4 regions of the Yokenella regensburgei genome follow, and region 3 is predicted to be linked to each of the others. Evidence: predicted binding sites of a transcription regulator. Region 3 holds the regulator's gene; each other region holds the start of a gene.
What was found. Region 3 encodes CRP, which controls carbon source genes, mostly activating them, when cyclic AMP is high. Its sites were predicted from a motif close to ATGTGANNNNNNTCACAT; they were not measured.
Positions count from the first base shown of each region.

Region 1: yrbN (protein YrbN) is a predicted target of CRP. The motif match lies at 2,531-2,548, and genes of this name have one in related genera.
Region 2: mlc (sugar metabolism global transcriptional regulator Mlc) is a predicted target of CRP. The motif match lies at 1,835-1,852, and genes of this name have one in related genera.
Region 4: C7387_RS15300 (YjcB family protein) is a predicted target of CRP. The motif match lies at 2,630-2,647, and genes of this name have one in related genera.

Region 1 is NZ_RBIZ01000004.1:628,825-633,021, reverse strand. It holds gene pnp (polyribonucleotide nucleotidyltransferase) at 1-1,454, shown strand, start outside; gene nlpI (lipoprotein NlpI) at 1,565-2,449, shown strand; gene yrbN (protein YrbN) at 2,555-2,635, shown strand; gene C7387_RS14435 (DEAD/DEAH family ATP-dependent RNA helicase) at 2,628-4,197, shown strand, end outside.
Region 2 is NZ_RBIZ01000003.1:1,228,251-1,232,447, reverse strand. It holds gene C7387_RS06170 (MFS transporter) at 1-799, opposite strand, end outside; gene C7387_RS06165 (LysR family transcriptional regulator) at 914-1,810, shown strand; gene mlc (sugar metabolism global transcriptional regulator Mlc) at 1,942-3,162, shown strand; gene bioD (dethiobiotin synthase) at 3,347-4,042, shown strand; gene clcB (voltage-gated ClC-type chloride channel ClcB) at 3,995-4,197, opposite strand, start outside.
Region 3 is NZ_RBIZ01000006.1:13,341-17,537, reverse strand. It holds gene C7387_RS18175 (YccS/YhfK family putative transporter) at 1-1,726, opposite strand, end outside; gene crp (cAMP-activated global transcriptional regulator CRP) at 1,781-2,413, opposite strand; gene C7387_RS18165 (OsmC family protein) at 2,717-3,121, shown strand; gene C7387_RS18160 (phosphoribulokinase) at 3,173-4,042, opposite strand; gene C7387_RS18155 (YheU family protein) at 4,078-4,197, opposite strand, start outside.
Region 4 is NZ_RBIZ01000005.1:53,608-57,804, forward strand. It holds gene ssb1 (single-stranded DNA-binding protein SSB1) at 107-631, shown strand; gene C7387_RS15295 (MltF family protein) at 681-2,222, opposite strand; gene C7387_RS15300 (YjcB family protein) at 2,301-2,582, opposite strand; gene C7387_RS15305 (EAL domain-containing protein) at 2,993-4,197, shown strand, end outside.

The DNA of each region.
Region 1 (4,197 bases), on a different contig from region 3:
AACCGCGTTGGGACTGGCAGCCGGAAGTGGTTGACGCTGCACTGAACGCGCGCGTTGCAGCCCTGGCTGAATCCCGTCTGAGCGATGCTTACCGCATCACCGACAAACAGGAACGTTACGCTCAGGTTGATGCTATCAAATCTGAAGTTATCGCGACCCTGGTTGCTGAAGACGAAGCGCTGGACGCTAACGAGCTCGGCGAAATTCTGCACGCTATCGAGAAAAACGTCGTTCGTAGCCGCGTTCTGGCCGGCGAACCGCGTATCGATGGTCGTGAAAAAGACATGATCCGTGGTCTGGACGTCCGTACTGGCGTGCTGCCGCGTACTCACGGTTCCGCACTGTTCACCCGTGGTGAAACTCAGGCGCTGGTCACCGCAACGCTGGGTACTGCCCGCGATGCACAGATCATCGACGAAATCATGGGCGAGCGTACTGACAGCTTCCTGTTCCACTACAACTTCCCTCCGTACTCCGTTGGTGAGACCGGTATGGTTGGTTCGCCGAAGCGTCGTGAAATTGGTCACGGTCGTCTGGCGAAACGTGGTGTGCTGGCAGTGATGCCGACTGCGGATGAATTCCCGTACACCGTTCGTGTGGTTTCCGAAATCACCGAATCTAACGGTTCTTCTTCCATGGCTTCCGTGTGTGGTGCTTCTCTGGCACTGATGGACGCGGGCGTTCCGGTGAAAGCCGCCGTTGCGGGTATCGCGATGGGTCTGGTGAAAGAAGGCGACAACTTTGTTGTTCTGTCTGACATCCTGGGCGACGAAGATCACCTGGGCGATATGGACTTCAAAGTAGCGGGTTCCCGCGAAGGTATCTCTGCGCTGCAGATGGATATCAAAATTGAAGGTATCACCAAAGAGATCATGCAGGTTGCTCTGAACCAGGCTAAAGGTGCACGTCTGCACATCCTGGGCGTGATGGAACAGGCTATCAACGCACCGCGCGGTGATATCTCTGAATTCGCTCCGCGTATTCACACCATCAAGATCAATCCGGACAAGATCAAAGACGTTATCGGTAAAGGCGGTTCTGTTATCCGTGCCCTGACCGAAGAAACCGGCACCACCATCGAAATCGAAGATGACGGTACCGTGAAGATCGCAGCAACCGATGGCGACAAAGCGCAGCACGCGATTCGTCGTATCGAAGAAATTACTGCAGAGATCGAAGTAGGTCGTATCTATAATGGTAAAGTGACCCGTATCGTTGACTTTGGCGCGTTCGTTGCCATCGGTGGCGGTAAAGAAGGTCTGGTTCACATCTCTCAGATCGCTGATAAGCGCGTAGAGAAAGTGACCGATTACCTGCAGATGGGCCAGGAAGTACCGGTTAAAGTTCTGGAAGTCGATCGCCAGGGCCGCGTACGTCTGAGCATCAAAGAAGCAACCGAGCAGTCTCAGCCTGCTGCCGCGCCGGAAGCTCCGGCCGCGGAACAGGGCGAGTAAGGTTGCCATTTGCCCTCTGCTTCGGCAGAGGGCGTATTGACCCGGCAGGATGCCTTGTTAGCAACCGGGGAACAGGACGTTCATCCAATTGTTGTCTTCGGGAGTGGGAAATGAAGCCTTTTTTGCGCTGGTGTTTCGTTGCGACAGCACTCACGCTGGCAGGATGCAGTAATTCCTCCTGGCGGAAGAGTGAAGTCCTCGCAGTGCCACTGCAACCGACTTTACAGCAAGAAGTGATTCTGGCACGCATGGAACAAATTCTTGCCAGTCGGGCTTTAACCGATGACGAACGCGCACAGCTTTTATATGAGCGCGGAGTGTTGTATGATAGTCTCGGTCTGAGGGCACTAGCGCGTAATGATTTTTCACAAGCGCTGGCCATTCGACCGGATATGCCTGAAGTATTCAATTACTTAGGCATTTATTTAACGCAGGCAGGCAATTTTGATGCTGCTTATGAAGCGTTTGATTCTGTACTTGAGCTTGATCCAACTTACAATTACGCGTACTTAAATCGCGGCATCGCACTGTATTACGGCGGTCGCACTAAGTTAGCGCAAGATGATCTGCTGGCGTTTTATCAAGACGATCCCAATGATCCTTTCCGAAGCCTGTGGCTTTACATCGTTGAGCGGAAGCTCGATGAGAAGCAGGCACGTGAAGCACTGAAACAGCGCTTCGAGAAGTCGGATAAAGAACAATGGGGATGGAACATTGTCGAGTTCTACCTCGGTGACATTAGCGAAGCAACGCTGATGGAAAAACTGAAGGCGGACGCAACGGATAACACCTCGCTCGCTGAGCATCTCAGTGAAACCAACTTCTATTTAGGTAAGTACTACCTAAGTCTGGGGGATAAGGACAGCGCTACGGCACTGTTCAAACTGGCGGTTGCTAACAACGTTCATAACTTTGTTGAGCACCGATACGCATTGTTGGAATTGTCGCTCTTGGGCCAGGAGCAAGATGACCTGGCAGAATCGGACCAGCAATAGCTGACGAACAAATCAGCCCGAAATCTTTTTGATTGCCATCACCTTAACGGGTGAGGGCTTTATTGTTCGTTAATTCAACTAATTTGAGCCGGTTCACACTTTTCAATGAAAATTGCCGTAATTTTTCACGATGAGTTATGTAGACTGGCCGCCATTCATATTGAGGCACACGTACTACATGGCTGAATTCGAAACCACTTTTGCAGATCTGGGTCTGAAACCAACTATCCTTGAAGCACTCAACGATCTGGGTTACGAAAAACCATCCCCGATCCAGGCAGAGTGTATCCCGCATCTGCTGGGCGGCCGCGACGTTCTGGGTATGGCCCAGACCGGGAGCGGAAAAACTGCAGCGTTCTCTCTTCCGCTGCTTAACAATCTTGATCCGGAACTGAAAGCACCACAAATTTTGGTGCTGGCACCGACCCGCGAACTGGCGGTTCAGGTTGCTGAAGCAATGACGGACTTCTCTAAACATATGCGCGGCGTAAACGTGGTTGCCCTGTACGGCGGCCAGCGTTATGACGTGCAGCTGCGCGCACTGCGCCAGGGGCCGCAGATCGTCGTCGGTACGCCGGGTCGTCTGCTGGATCACCTGAAACGTGGCACCCTGGATCTCTCCAAACTGAGCGGTCTGGTGCTGGATGAAGCTGACGAAATGCTGCGCATGGGCTTCATCGAAGACGTAGAAACCATTATGGCGGAGATCCCGGACGGTCATCAGACCGCACTGTTCTCTGCAACTATGCCGGAAGCTATCCGTCGCATTACCCGCCGCTTCATGAAAGAGCCGCAGGAAGTGCGCATTCAGTCAAGCGTAACCACTCGCCCGGACATCAGCCAGAGCTACTGGACTGTGTACGGCATGCGTAAAAACGAAGCGCTGGTTCGTTTCCTGGAAGCAGAAGATTTTGATGCGGCGATTATCTTCGTTCGTACCAAAAACGCGACCCTGGAAGTGGCTGAAGCCCTGGAGCGTAGCGGTTACAACAGCGCTGCACTGAACGGTGACATGAACCAGTCCCTGCGTGAGCAGACCCTGGATCGTCTGAAAGACGGTCGTCTGGACATCCTGATCGCAACCGACGTTGCGGCACGTGGCCTGGACGTTGAGCGTATCAGCCTGGTCGTTAACTACGATATCCCGATGGATACCGAATCTTACGTTCACCGTATCGGTCGTACCGGCCGTGCGGGTCGTGCTGGCCGTGCGCTGCTGTTTGTTGAGAACCGCGAGCGTCGTCTGCTGCGTAACATCGAACGTCTGATGAAGCTGACCATTCCGGAAGTAGAACTGCCGAACGCAGAACTGCTGGGCAAACGCCGTCTGGAGAAATTCGCCGCGAAAGTACAGCAGCAGCTGGAAAGCAGCGATCTTGACCAGTACCGTGCACTGCTCGCGAAAATTCAGCCGACCGCTGAAGGCGAAGAGATGGATGTGGAAACGCTGGCTGCCGCTCTGCTGAAGATGGCACAGGGCGAACGTCCGCTGATCCTGCCGCCGGATGCACCGATGCGTCCGAAGCGTGAGTTCCGTGACCGTGACGATCGTTTCGAACGTCGTGGCGATCGTAACGATCGTGGTCCGCGTGGCGATCGTCCGGAGCGTGGTGGTGAAGACCGTCCGCGTCGCGAGCGTCGTGACGTTGGCGATATGGAACTGTACCGCATTGAAGTGGGCCGTGATGATGGTGTTGAAGTTCGTCACATCGTGGGCGCGATTGCCAACGAAGGCGACATCAGCAGCC
Region 2 (4,197 bases), on a different contig from region 3:
GCATCAGGCGGTAGCCGATGTAGTTGAACAGGGTAACAAACGACCCCATCAACAGGAATCCTTCAAGGAACAGCAGCGGAAGCCCGCGATCGCGCCAGTGCAGACGGAAGTTAATGAAAAGGGTTTTGGGGCGCAGGGACGTCGGACGGAAGTGGCGCGAATCCGGTAGGATCTTCCAGAACATCAGCGCGGCCGCCAGGGCAAAACAACCGATAACCGCGATGGCAATGCGCCAGCCAAGGAAATCGGTAAACACCCCGGTAAGCAGACGTCCGCTCATCCCACCTATCGAGTTGCCGCTGATGTACAGCCCCATCGAGAATGCCACAAAGCTCGGGTGAATTTCTTCACTCAGATAGGTCATGCCGACCGCCGCAACGCCGCTCAGCGACAGGCCGATCAGGCCACGCATAATGAGGATCCCTTGCCAGCTGGTCATCATTGTCGAGAGCAGGGTGCAGCAGGAGGCCAGCAGCAGGGCGGTGACCATCACCTGCTTGCGGCCAATCGCGTCAGAAAGCGGGCCGGTAAACAGCAGACCAACGGCCAGCATCCCGGTAGAAATCGACAGAGAAATACTGCTGCCTGCCGGTGAAACACCGAATTCCTGCGACAGCACGGGCAGGATGGGCTGCACGCAATACAGCAGGGCAAAGGTGGCAAGGCCTGCAGAAAACAACGCGAGCGTCACGCGGATAAACGCGGGGGTGCCGCGACGGATAAATTCATTCGACTGAAGTGCAGGTTTTTCGATGACGACGCCAGTCGGGGCGGTGTCAACGGTCGTTGTACGGCTCACGAGAGATCCTTGCTAATAGGGTGTAGATAATGCGACTCAGGTCACACTCAAAGAGTATGAAATTGTAAATATTCTGTCTAATATATTAATAATCTCAAATGATACGTTTTAAATATGAATATCGAGCTGCGTCATCTACGCTATTTCATTGCCGTTGCTGAGGAACTTCACTTTGGCCGCGCCGCTGCCAGGCTCAACATCTCTCAACCCCCGCTGAGCCAGCAAATTCAGATCCTCGAGCAGCAAATTGATGCCCGCCTGCTGGCGCGCACCAACCGCAGCGTTAGCCTTACGGCGGCCGGGAGGCAGTTTCTGGCCGACAGTCGACAAATTCTCGGTATGGTGGAAGAGGCTTCCGCCCGTGCGTCCCGGCTTCATCATGGCGAAACGGGTGAGCTGCGTATCGGGTTTACCTCATCAGCACCGTTTATCGAGGCCGTTTCCTCCACGTTATCGCGGTTTCGTCACCAGTACCCGGATGTCCATCTACAGACCCGTGAAATGAACACTCGCGAGCAAATCACGCCGCTCAGCGAAGGTACTCTCGACTTAGGCTTAATGCGTAATACCCAGCTCCCGGACAACCTGACCTGGCAGGTTATTCGCCGTGAACCGCTGATGGCAATGGTGCCGCGCAGCCATCCGCTGGCGCAGCAGGAGAGCGTGAGTTTGCACGCTCTGGCCCAGGAGCCGTTCGTCTTTTTTGATCCACATGTCGGCACCGGGCTGTACGACGATATTCTCGGACTGATGCGTGAATTCAATCTGACGCCAACTATCACTCAGGAGGTGGGGGAAGCGATGACCATTATCGGCCTGGTGGCGGCTGGCCTTGGCGTATCGATTCTGCCGGCGTCATTTAAGCGAGTTCAGCTGCAGGAAATGTGCTGGCTACCCATAAAAGAAAAGCAGGCGTTATCAGAAATGTGGCTGGTATGGTCGAAGCACCATGAGCCGAGTCAGTCTGCCTTGCGTTTCCGGGAACAGTTAATTACCGCCGCAACGCACTAAAAAACGCCAACAAAAGGGGTAAAAATGTGCGGTAAATCACAAGGCTAAGTAAATATTTGACGGGTGGTATTGAAGTGTTTCACCATAGACATAAGTTTATTTCGAAGCGCGAAAATAAAGGGAGTTCAGTGGTGGTAGCCGACAGTCAGCCAGGGCATATTGATCAGATAAAGCAGACTAACGCCGGGGCGGTATACCGCCTGATCGATCAGCTCGGGCCGATATCACGCATTGACCTCTCCCGATTTGCGCAACTGGCACCCGCCAGTATCACCAAAATTGTTCGCGAGATGCTGGAAGCGCACCTGGTGCAGGAGACGGAAATCCAGGAGCCCGGCAGCCGTGGCCGCCCGGCGGTAGGGCTGATGGTGGAAACCGAAGCCTGGCATTATCTTTCGTTGCGCATCAACCGGGGGGAGATCCATCTCGCGTTGCGCGATCTCAGCAGCAAAGTGGTCGTTGAAGAACAACTCCCGTTGCCCGAGCAGGATACCCAGCCTTTCCTCAACCGCATCATCACGCATATTGACCAGTTTTTTATCCGCCACCAGAAGCAGCTGGAACGTCTGACCGCCATTGCCATCACCCTGCCGGGGATTATTGATACCGAGCACGGCATCATTCATCGCATGCCGTTCTATGACGACGTTAAAGAAATGCCGCTTGGCGAAGCGCTGGAGTCCCACACCGGCGTACCGGTATACATTCAGCATGACATCAGCGCCTGGACCATGGCGGAATCGCTGTTTGGCGCTTCCCGCGGGGCGCGCGACGTGATTCAGGTGGTTATTGACCATAACGTTGGCGCAGGGGTTATTACTGACGGTCGTCTGCTGCATGCGGGCAGCAGCAGCCTGGTGGAGATTGGCCACACTCAGGTCGATCCTTACGGTAAGCGTTGCTACTGCGGTAATCATGGATGCCTTGAGACCATTGCCAGCGTTGAAAGCGTGCTTGAGCTGGCGCAGGTAAGAATGGGGCAATCGATGAGCTCGTTGTTGCACCAGAAACCGTTAAGCGTGGAGTCGCTCTGTCAGGCGGCGCTGCAGGGGGATCTGCTGGCGAAAGATATTATCAGCGGTATCGGCACCAACGTGGGCCGCATCCTCGCGATTATGGTCAATTTATTCAACCCGCAAAAAATACTGATTGGCTCGCCGTTCAATCAGGCCGCCGACATCCTGTTCCCGGCCATTAGCGACTGCATTCACCGCCAGTCTTTGCCTGCATACAGCCGTCATATTTCGGTTGAAAGCACCCAGTTCTCCAATCGGGGAACCATGGCGGGCGCCGCGCTGGTAAAAGATGCGCTGTATAATGGATCTTTGTTGATACGACTGTTACAGGGTTAACAAATTCTGATTGTCGACAAAAAAATTGCGCTATCTCAAGCTGTGCATAACGCCCATCGCGTAGACTTTCACTCTTCTTAATTATTTCCTTTGGTTATAGACGACTCACGTGAAAGCCCAATTAATGAATGGGTTGACGGGAATGGGTGTCTTCAATTTCACCAGCATAGCTGTGGAGTAAGTAATGCTTAAGCGTTTCTTTGTAACGGGTACTGATACTTCTGTCGGGAAAACGGTGGTTTCCCGCGCGCTACTGCAGGCGTTGGCGGCCAGCGGTAAAAGCGTGGCAGGATACAAGCCGGTTGCCAAGGGCTGTAAAGAGACGCCTGATGGTCTACGCAATCGGGACACGCTGGTGCTCCAGAGCGTCTCAACGCCGGAATTACCCTACGAGGCCGTAAACCCGCTGGCGCTCAGCGAAGATGAGAGCAGCGTGGCGCACAGTTGCCCTGTTAACTATTCGCTGCTGTCGAACGGCCTTTCGCAGCTGAGTGGCCAGGTTGAACATGTTGTGGTTGAGGGTACCGGCGGCTGGCGCAGCCTGATGAACGATCTGCGTCCGCTTTCTGAATGGGTGGTGCAGGAGCAGCTGCCTGTTGTGATGGTGGTGGGCATTCAGGAAGGGTGTATCAATCATGCGCTGCTGACGGCTCAGGCCATTGCCAGCGATGGTCTGCCACTCATCGGCTGGGTCGCTAATCGCATCAACCCGGGTCTGGCGCATTACGCCGAAATCATCGAGGTGCTGAGCAAGAAACTGCCGGCCCCGCTGATTGGCGAACTGCCGTACCTGCCGCGCGCTGAACAGCGTGATCTGGCACATTACGTTGATTTATCTATCCTCGGCAGTGTGCTGGCGGTAGATAGAGTCTTTGCGTAGGGTTCGCGAGAGTACCGACGCCACCACGCACGCCATTAATAATCCGGGCAGTAACGTATACTGCCCGGTCATTTCACAGATCATCAGCGTCGACATAATCGGCGCATGCGTGGTTGCTGCCAGCAGCGTCGCCATTCCGGTAAGCCCCATCAACA
Region 3 (4,197 bases):
TATCTTCCAGATATTGAGTGTTAAAACCGGGCTCGTGCATGGCCTGATTGAGCGAGTTGAACAGCGCATTGTGCGCCTGATTGACCCGCATTCGCTGGTAGGCGAGCGCCGGTGCCTGCGGATCGTCGCTCAGGATCAAGCGAATGGCTTCCTGATCGGCCTCCAGCGCATCCTGGGCGTTTTTACGTAGCAGGCCGGTCTGCCACTGTGGCCACAGCCACACCATGCCGCCGAAGGCTATCAGACAGCCAATGATGGTATCGATGAAGCGAGCGACAATAAACTGCTCACCGTTCAGGGTCAGAAGCTGGATGGTGTATACCGCGGTCACCGTAAAGCCCACCGTCGCCCAACCGTAGTTCTTACGAATAATCAGATAGCTGACCAGCGTGATGATGAGCATCGCACTTAGCGTATAGCCTTCCGGGACGTGGAAGTGCAGGGTACTTCCCACAATCACCAGTCCGGCGAGGGTACCGATTGCACGGTGGACGATCCTCACCCGCGTCGCGCCATAACCGTTCTGGGTGACCAGCAGGATGGTCATCAGGATCCAGTACGGTTTTGGCAGGTGCAGGGCGGCACCCATCAGGCTCGCGATGCTCAGCATCACGCTGATACGTGCGGCGCTGCGCAGCGCCGACGACTTCAGCGACAGATAGCTTCTCAGTGCCGGAATAACCGGCAGGCGACGCTCTTTGTCAGCCATCAGATTACGAGGGTAGAGCGGGCGCTGGGTGCGAAGAACGCGCGCGATACGGCTGAAATGCCAGGCGCAGAACTGGCCTACCGGATTGTCCGGATGCTGGCGTGCGATTTTCTCCAGCGCGCCAAGCTGCTTATCCATCGTGAAGCGGTGCGGGTAGCGGTGATAAAGAATATCGTCAGCAAGCTCGCGCAGCCGCGCTGCAATGGTCTGGGCATTCCAGCGGATAACCGCTTCGGCGTGGCTGCGCTCCACCAGTTTCTGCACCTCTTCCGGCTGATGCAGGCTGACGGAGATATGCTCTTGTAAATCGAGCCCCATCTGGAATACCCGCAGCAGCCGTTTGTAATCGCGATTTTTGTTGGCTGCCAGCATGTGCAATTGCTGGTAACACTGGCTTATCAGATCGACCGCTTTTTGCTGGCGGTTGAGCAGCGGCGGCAGCGCGGTGGTCGGGTCGGTGTGCTGGGTAAGCAGGCTGTACTTCGCTTCACAGTAGTCGGCAAGCTGGCGATACAGCAGGCTCAGGGATTCACGCAGCGGCTGCTCTTTCCACATCCAGAACCAGAACCAGTTAAAGAGCCCGTACCACAGAGTACCCAGCGCATACAGCAGCAGCGGCTGCCAGACCGGCATATTTCCAGCCAGGCTTAGGGTGAAGATGGAGGCAATCAGCGACGCGGGCAGCAGGCGGGCGTGCAGGGCGCTAATCTCAGCCGTCACGCCAAGTATCATCGTCAAGCCGGTCAGGATGAGCGGCAGGGGGATGTCTTTTGCCAGCAGGAGCTGGACTATCAGGCTGCAAACGGCAAACAGCGTGCCGCCGACGACCAGGCGTTTAAAAAAGCGTTTATGCGGCGTGTCGAGGCCGGCAATGTTGCAGCAGGCAGGAACGAGGGAGAACAGCAGACCCTGCTGGAGATGGCCGAGAATCAGACCCACAGCCACAGGAAGACACAACACCAGCGTTTGCCGCAGTGCGTAGTTAACTTCCGGGTGATAGATAAGCCTGCGCCACATGGGTGATAAAACAAAAACGGCGCGCGAGGTAGGTTGCGCGCCGTCTGGCATGATTTAGCGGGTACCGTAAACCACGATGGTTTTACCGTGTGCGGAGATCAGATTCTGATCTTCCAGCATTTTCAGAATACGACCCACGGTTTCACGGGAGCAGCCCACGATCTGACCGATTTCCTGACGAGTGATTTTGATCTGCATCCCGTCCGGGTGAGTCATGGCGTCCGGCTGTTTCGCCAGGTTCAGCAGCGTCTGCGCGATGCGGCCCGTTACGTCCAGGAAGGCGAGGTTGCCCACTTTCTCAGACGTTACCTGCAGACGGCGAGCCATCTGAGAAGAGAGACGCATCAGGATGTCCGGGTTTACCTGGATCAGCTGACGGAATTTTTTGTATGAAATTTCAGCGACTTCACAAGCCGTTTTAGCACGCACCCAGGCGCTACGTTCCTGGCCTTCTTCAAACAGGCCTAATTCACCGATGAAATCGCCCTGGTTGAGGTAAGAGAGGATCATCTCTTTACCTTCTTCATCCTTGATGAGTACAGCCACGGAGCCTTTCACGATGTAATACAACGTTTCTGCTTTTTCACCCTGGTGAATAAGCGTGCTCTTCGACGGGTACTTATGAATGTGGCAATGAGACAAGAACCATTCGAGAGTCGGGTCTGTTTGCGGTTTGCCAAGCACCATGCGCGATTATCCTCTGTTATAAGCTGTCTCCAGCGGCATTAGTCTTTCTGCCCCTGGGTTGCAATCGAATTCTTCCCGCTACCTGGGAAGTGGGCTGACGGTATATTCAGCAGCCTTATGTGATGTCCTCTGCAGACATGTCATTTATCAATGTAACACTGTTGCATCCCGAATGTTTTAGCATAGCTTTCGCCGCATGTCTCCTGGTGTCTCGCTTCAGCATGATGCACGTCGCCTTCCATTGCGAGAAATGTTATGTGCGCGTAATCTGTGAAGAAAATTGCAACTCAGGAGTTAAAAAATATGCAAGCGCGTGTGAAATGGGTTGAAGGGTTAACCTTCCTTGGTGAGTCGGCTTCGGGTCATCAGATTTTGATGGATGGCAACTCTGGAGATAAAGCACCAAGCCCGATGGAAATGGTGCTGATGGCGGCGGGCGGATGCAGCGCCATCGACGTGGTCTCTATTCTGCAAAAAGGCCGCCAGGCCGTGACGGATTGTGAAGTGAAGCTGACTTCTGAGCGCCGTGATGAGGCTCCGCGCCTGTTCACCCACATCAATCTGCACTTCATCGTGACCGGTAAAGATCTGAAAGATGCAACCGTCTCTCGCGCGGTGGATCTGTCTGCTGAGAAGTATTGCTCGGTGGCATTGATGCTGGAAAAAGCCGTCAACATCACGCATTCCTATGAGGTTGTTGAAGGCTGATGTTAATACGGGTGGTCACTCACCCCCTTCCCGGCGGAAGAGGGGTGAGGTTTATCCGATTTTTTTCCCTTCCATGATTCGCTGTACCAACGGCGCCATGATCAGCTCCATCGCCAGCCCCATTTTCCCGCCCGGTACCACCAGAGTATTCATATGTGAAATGAACGAGCCCTGCAGCATAGCCAACAGCCATGGGTAGTCGATTCCCGCCAGATTACGGAAATGAATGACCACGAAGCTCTCATCAAGCGAAGGAATCCCTTTTGCGGCAAACGGGTTCGAGGTATCGACGGTCGGGACGCGCTGGAAGTTAATGTGGGTGCGGGAAAACTGCGGAGTAATGAAGTTGATGTAGTCCTCCATTGAGCGCACCACGGAATCCATCACTGCCTCACGCGAATGACCGCGCTCGCCGGTGTCGCGCACCAGCTTTTGGATCCACTCAAGGTTGACGATGGGCACCACGCCGACCAGCAGATCGACATGACGGGCGACATCCTGATCCTTTGTCACTACGCCGCCGTGCAGGCCTTCATAGAACAAGACGTCGGTAGGTTCGGGCAACGGCTGCCACGGCGTGAAGGTGCCTGGCACCTGGTCCCAGGGGACCGCTTCATCATAGGTATGCAGGTATTTACGCGACTGGCCTTTACCGCTCAGGCCGTACTCGTGGAAGGTTTGTTCGAGCAGGCTAAAGTCATTGGCTTCCGGGCCAAAATAGCTGATGTGCTTTCCCAGGTCGCGCGCCTTACGGATAGCCATATCCATTTCCGGCCGCGTGTAGCGATGAAAGCTGTCGCCCTCAACCTCCGCGGCGCGGAGCTTGAGCTGGGAGAAAATCTTACGAAATGCGAGGCTGGTGGTTGTGGTTCCGGCACCGCTGGAGCCCGTGACTGCAATAACCGGGTGTTTGGCCGACATAGCGAACAGCTCCCTGAGTCAATGGTGATGGAGGGTCAGCCGTTAAACTGCTTGCGCGACATAATATTGACGGTCTCGTGCAGTTCGGACCACACCAGCACGGCCTCACCGCTTTGCAGCTGTTGTTTAACGTCGGCGACCTTATCTTTTAATGA
Region 4 (4,197 bases), on a different contig from region 3:
ATGCGCGCGAGTTTTCTGGAATCATCCTCGCAGCTATCAAAATGCCTCTTTGTGATGGTACAATCGCGCGTTTACACTATTAAGAAACGTATCAGGAGACTCGATCATGGCCAGCAGAGGCGTAAACAAGGTGATTCTCGTCGGTAATCTGGGCCAGGACCCGGAAGTACGCTACATGCCGAATGGTGGCGCAGTTGCCAACATTACGCTGGCTACTTCCGAATCCTGGCGTGATAAAGCGACCGGTGAAATGAAAGAGCAGACCGAATGGCACCGTGTAGTGCTGTTCGGCAAGCTGGCGGAAGTGGCAGGTGAATACCTGCGTAAAGGCTCCCAGGTGTATATCGAAGGCCAGCTGCGTACCCGCAAATGGACCGATCAGTCCGGTCAGGAAAAATACACCACCGAAATCGTGGTTAACGTTGGCGGTACCATGCAGATGCTCGGTGGCCGTCAGCAGGGTGGTGCACCAGCAGGTGGCGGTCAGCAGCAGGGTGGTTGGGGTCAGCCTCAGCAGCCGCAGGGTGGCAATCAGTTCAGCGGCGGCGCGCAGTCTCGCCCGCAGCAGCAGTCTGCACCGGCGCCATCTAACGAACCGCCGATGGACTTCGACGACGACATCCCGTTCTGATCTTAACCCTGAGCGCATTCAGCTCAGCGTTAAACGAGAAAGCCCCGTATTACGGGGCTTTTTTTTCGCTGGTAGAAGCCTGGGTCTCGCTCGTGGAGGCAGCCTGCGTTGCCTTCAGCTTTTTCTCCCGTTCCTCCATGATGAGCTTGTAGGCGATATAGTATTTATAGATATTGCTGACGTAAGTTACCGTCTCGGCACCGATTTTTTCAGCGGCAAGGTATTCCACGTTGCCAAACCAGACGTTAGGGTTAAACCCGCGTTTTTTGGTCTCTACCCGTAGGCGAGCAATACGCGCTGGGCCGGCATTGTAGGAAGCGAACGAAAACAGCGCTTTGTCGATAGGCGTCATTGGCTCGTCGCCGTAGTAATGATCGATCATCCAGCGCATGTATTTCACCCCGGCATGAATGTTCGGATCCAGATTGCGAATATCTCCTACTTTCAGCTCTTTACCCGTTTTTGGCATGACCTGCATTACACCAATAGCACCAACGTGGCTGCGGACCGACTGGTTAAGACGCGATTCCTGGTACCCCTGGGCGGCCATCAACAGCCAGTCAACGCTGTAGCGATCGCCATACTTGCGGAAGATATCAATCATGGCCAGCATTTTGCGCCGTTCGCTTTCGGCTGCCGCGTTTTTCACGTATTTCGCGTTTTTTAAATAGCGCAGCAGTATGGTGTTACCCAGTTTGCTGCCCTGTCCGTTCGCTTTAACGAACTGATTGAGGAGAGCGAGCAGCTGCGGATCATCTTTTCGCACAGCCCAGGCAATCTCGGCATCATCACGCAGCACGATGTTGTCGTGTATTTGAATTTTTGGGAACACCTGTTTCCAGAAAACCGCTTTGTGCTGATCGACGATGATCAGCGGAATGAGCCCAGCACTCAGCATCTCGATCAGATCTTCATCCTCCAGAGCTTCGGGGGCCAGTTCGATCTTCACGGGGGGGAGAGAGGCTTTGGCAAAACGTGCATTCAGCGCGACCAGGCTTTCGTAATAGCTCGATGAACGGCGGACGAAGACGGTTTTACCGGAGAGCGCATCCAGATTTTCTACTTTGGGTGAAGCCGGGCCGGAGATCAGTAATTCTTTGACGTTCGGGTACAGCGGCGTGGTGAAGGTCACCTGAGTGAGACGCGATGGGGTGATGGTCAGGTTGGCGGCGGCAATATCACCTTTTCCTTCATTCAGAGCGGTAAATAGCTGATCGCGGGCAACGGGAACGAAAATAATGCGCACTTTCAAATGGCGCTGTTTAAGCTTTTTTTCCTTCGCAAGGCTGGCGTTCAGATTGCGCTCAAACTCCATGAAAATATCGTGAGTGGCACCGCGCTGGGTTCCTTTATCGATAAAAAAGAAGGTCTTGCTGTAGGTCGTCAGAACGCGGATCACGCGTCTGTCGAGCATGCCGGGCAGGTCCCCTTTCCAGGGTTGCAGCATGTCGTCTACGTTCATGGCAAGCGTTGGGCTCTCGTCCTGCGGGTCGGCCGTTTTTTCCTGTGCCGGCGCGGCATAAACGGTGCTGATGAACAGCAGACTGGCAAAACAGGCCAAAAGATAGCGGGGTAAGAAGATAGTGTTCATGGAGTGATGCTCCGAATGGTGCATCACTTCATTTTAGTCAAATTCAGGCGGTCTCGCGTAGTGAAACGGCAGGCTTCCTTAAACCGGCATCATTGGCCATTCTGGCGGTGTCTGGTTCATTACTTCGACCATCACGTCCTGAATGTTTTTCCAGACCAGCGTTAAATCGACAAGGGTGATCCCGAGCAGCCCCGTCGCGAACCAACAGGCTGAGGCGATGCCCAGCACGCTACAAATCACCGCGAGCCCGACGTAGTCAGATTTACGCAGTCGAATGTTCAGCGTACTGGCAAAAAACATCAGCAACGCGCTGACCAGCGGCCAACGAAGAAGCGTGACGCCGGTGGTGATGGAGATCATGAGCCCTTCCTCAATGAAATGAAACAGTGTTCTTGTTACACTCTAATGTGTGAACTGTATCACAATTGATGGTTTATTCGCCAGATGATGCGGCTTTTTTTTCGTCAGGAGGGCGTGAGGGGACTGAACAGATGGCGGATGAAATAGAGAATCAGACTTAACCTGATTGCATTTAGGAATTATGTACTGGCGTTTTTACAGCAAATTTGTTGTTGTTATATAACTAAATAAAAACGCAACCTGCCCTTCAGGTTTGGCTTATGGTGAAATAATATCATCATCATTAAATATTAGGATTATGCCGCGAAAAGTCGGTTGCTAATGTCTTATGATTCATGCAACTTAATCACCTGTTATCACAGCCACAGGTCAGATGCTCAGGCACACTGCAAACAGGGATATTTGGCTAAATGAATCGGAATGTGCAATACAAGATACTGAGCGTCATTGGCGTTATCATGGTAGTTCTGCTACCCGTGATGCTGGCGCTTTGGTTTGCACAAATGAGAGCCACTTCAGAAACCACCGGACAATTACATTCTATCGGTTTGCTGGCGCTCAATAAAACCGAAGTGGTTATTCAGGAGGCGGATCAGGCACGTGATGCGGCGGAGAAATATCGCGGCGAAGTGTGCACTCCCAGGCATCAGCAGGCCCTGTTAAACATCGTCCGTGGCCAGCTTTATGTTGAAGATATCATCTACGCCCAGGATAACCGATTTTTCTGTTCGACCTCTACGCACCTTCAGCATCCCTATATCATGCCGGAGGCTAATTATAAGCGTAAGCCCAACGTTTCTATTTATTATTATCGCGACACCCCTTTTTTTCCTGGCTACGCGATGACTTACATGCAGCGGGATAATTATGTCGTGGTGATTAATCCGCTCTCTTACAGTGAAGTAATTTCTGACGATGCATCGTTAACCTATGGTGTATTCGATACCAAAACTAACGCTTTTTTCTCCGTCAGCGCAAAGGCCGATCAGGCGAGACTGAGAGCCCATATCTCTGATAAAAATATCTCTTTCCAGAGCGATGGTCGTTTTTATACCGTGGTGCAGTCCGAGCGTCGCCCTATCGCCATTGTCGTTTCGACCCAGTCCGGTCGTTATTATCAAAACCTTTATCATCAGGCAACGCTAACGCTTCCGCTGGGGGCGATTTGCAGCATGCTTATTTTACTGGTGTGGTCACGCAGTCGGCAGCAATATCATTCACCGCGACGGAAGCTGCAGCGCGCATTAAATAAACGCCAGTTACGCCTGCATTATCAACCCATTATTGATATTAAAAACCACAGATGCGTTGGGGCGGAGTCTCTGCTGCGTTGGCCTGGATATAATGGGCCAGTGATGAGCCCAAGTGAGTTTATCCCGTTGGCGGAGAAAGAGGGGCTTATTGAGCAGGTAACGGATTATGTCGTCAATGAAATGTTTACGGATATGGGCCATTTCCTGGCACAGCATCCCGAGCTGTATGTTTCGATTAATCTCTCCGCTTCCGATTTTCACTCTTCACGGTTGATTGCGCAAATCTCTGAGAAAGCACGCCATTATTCCGTACAGGCACGGCAAATTAAAATTGAAGTGACCGAACGTGGGTTTATTGATGT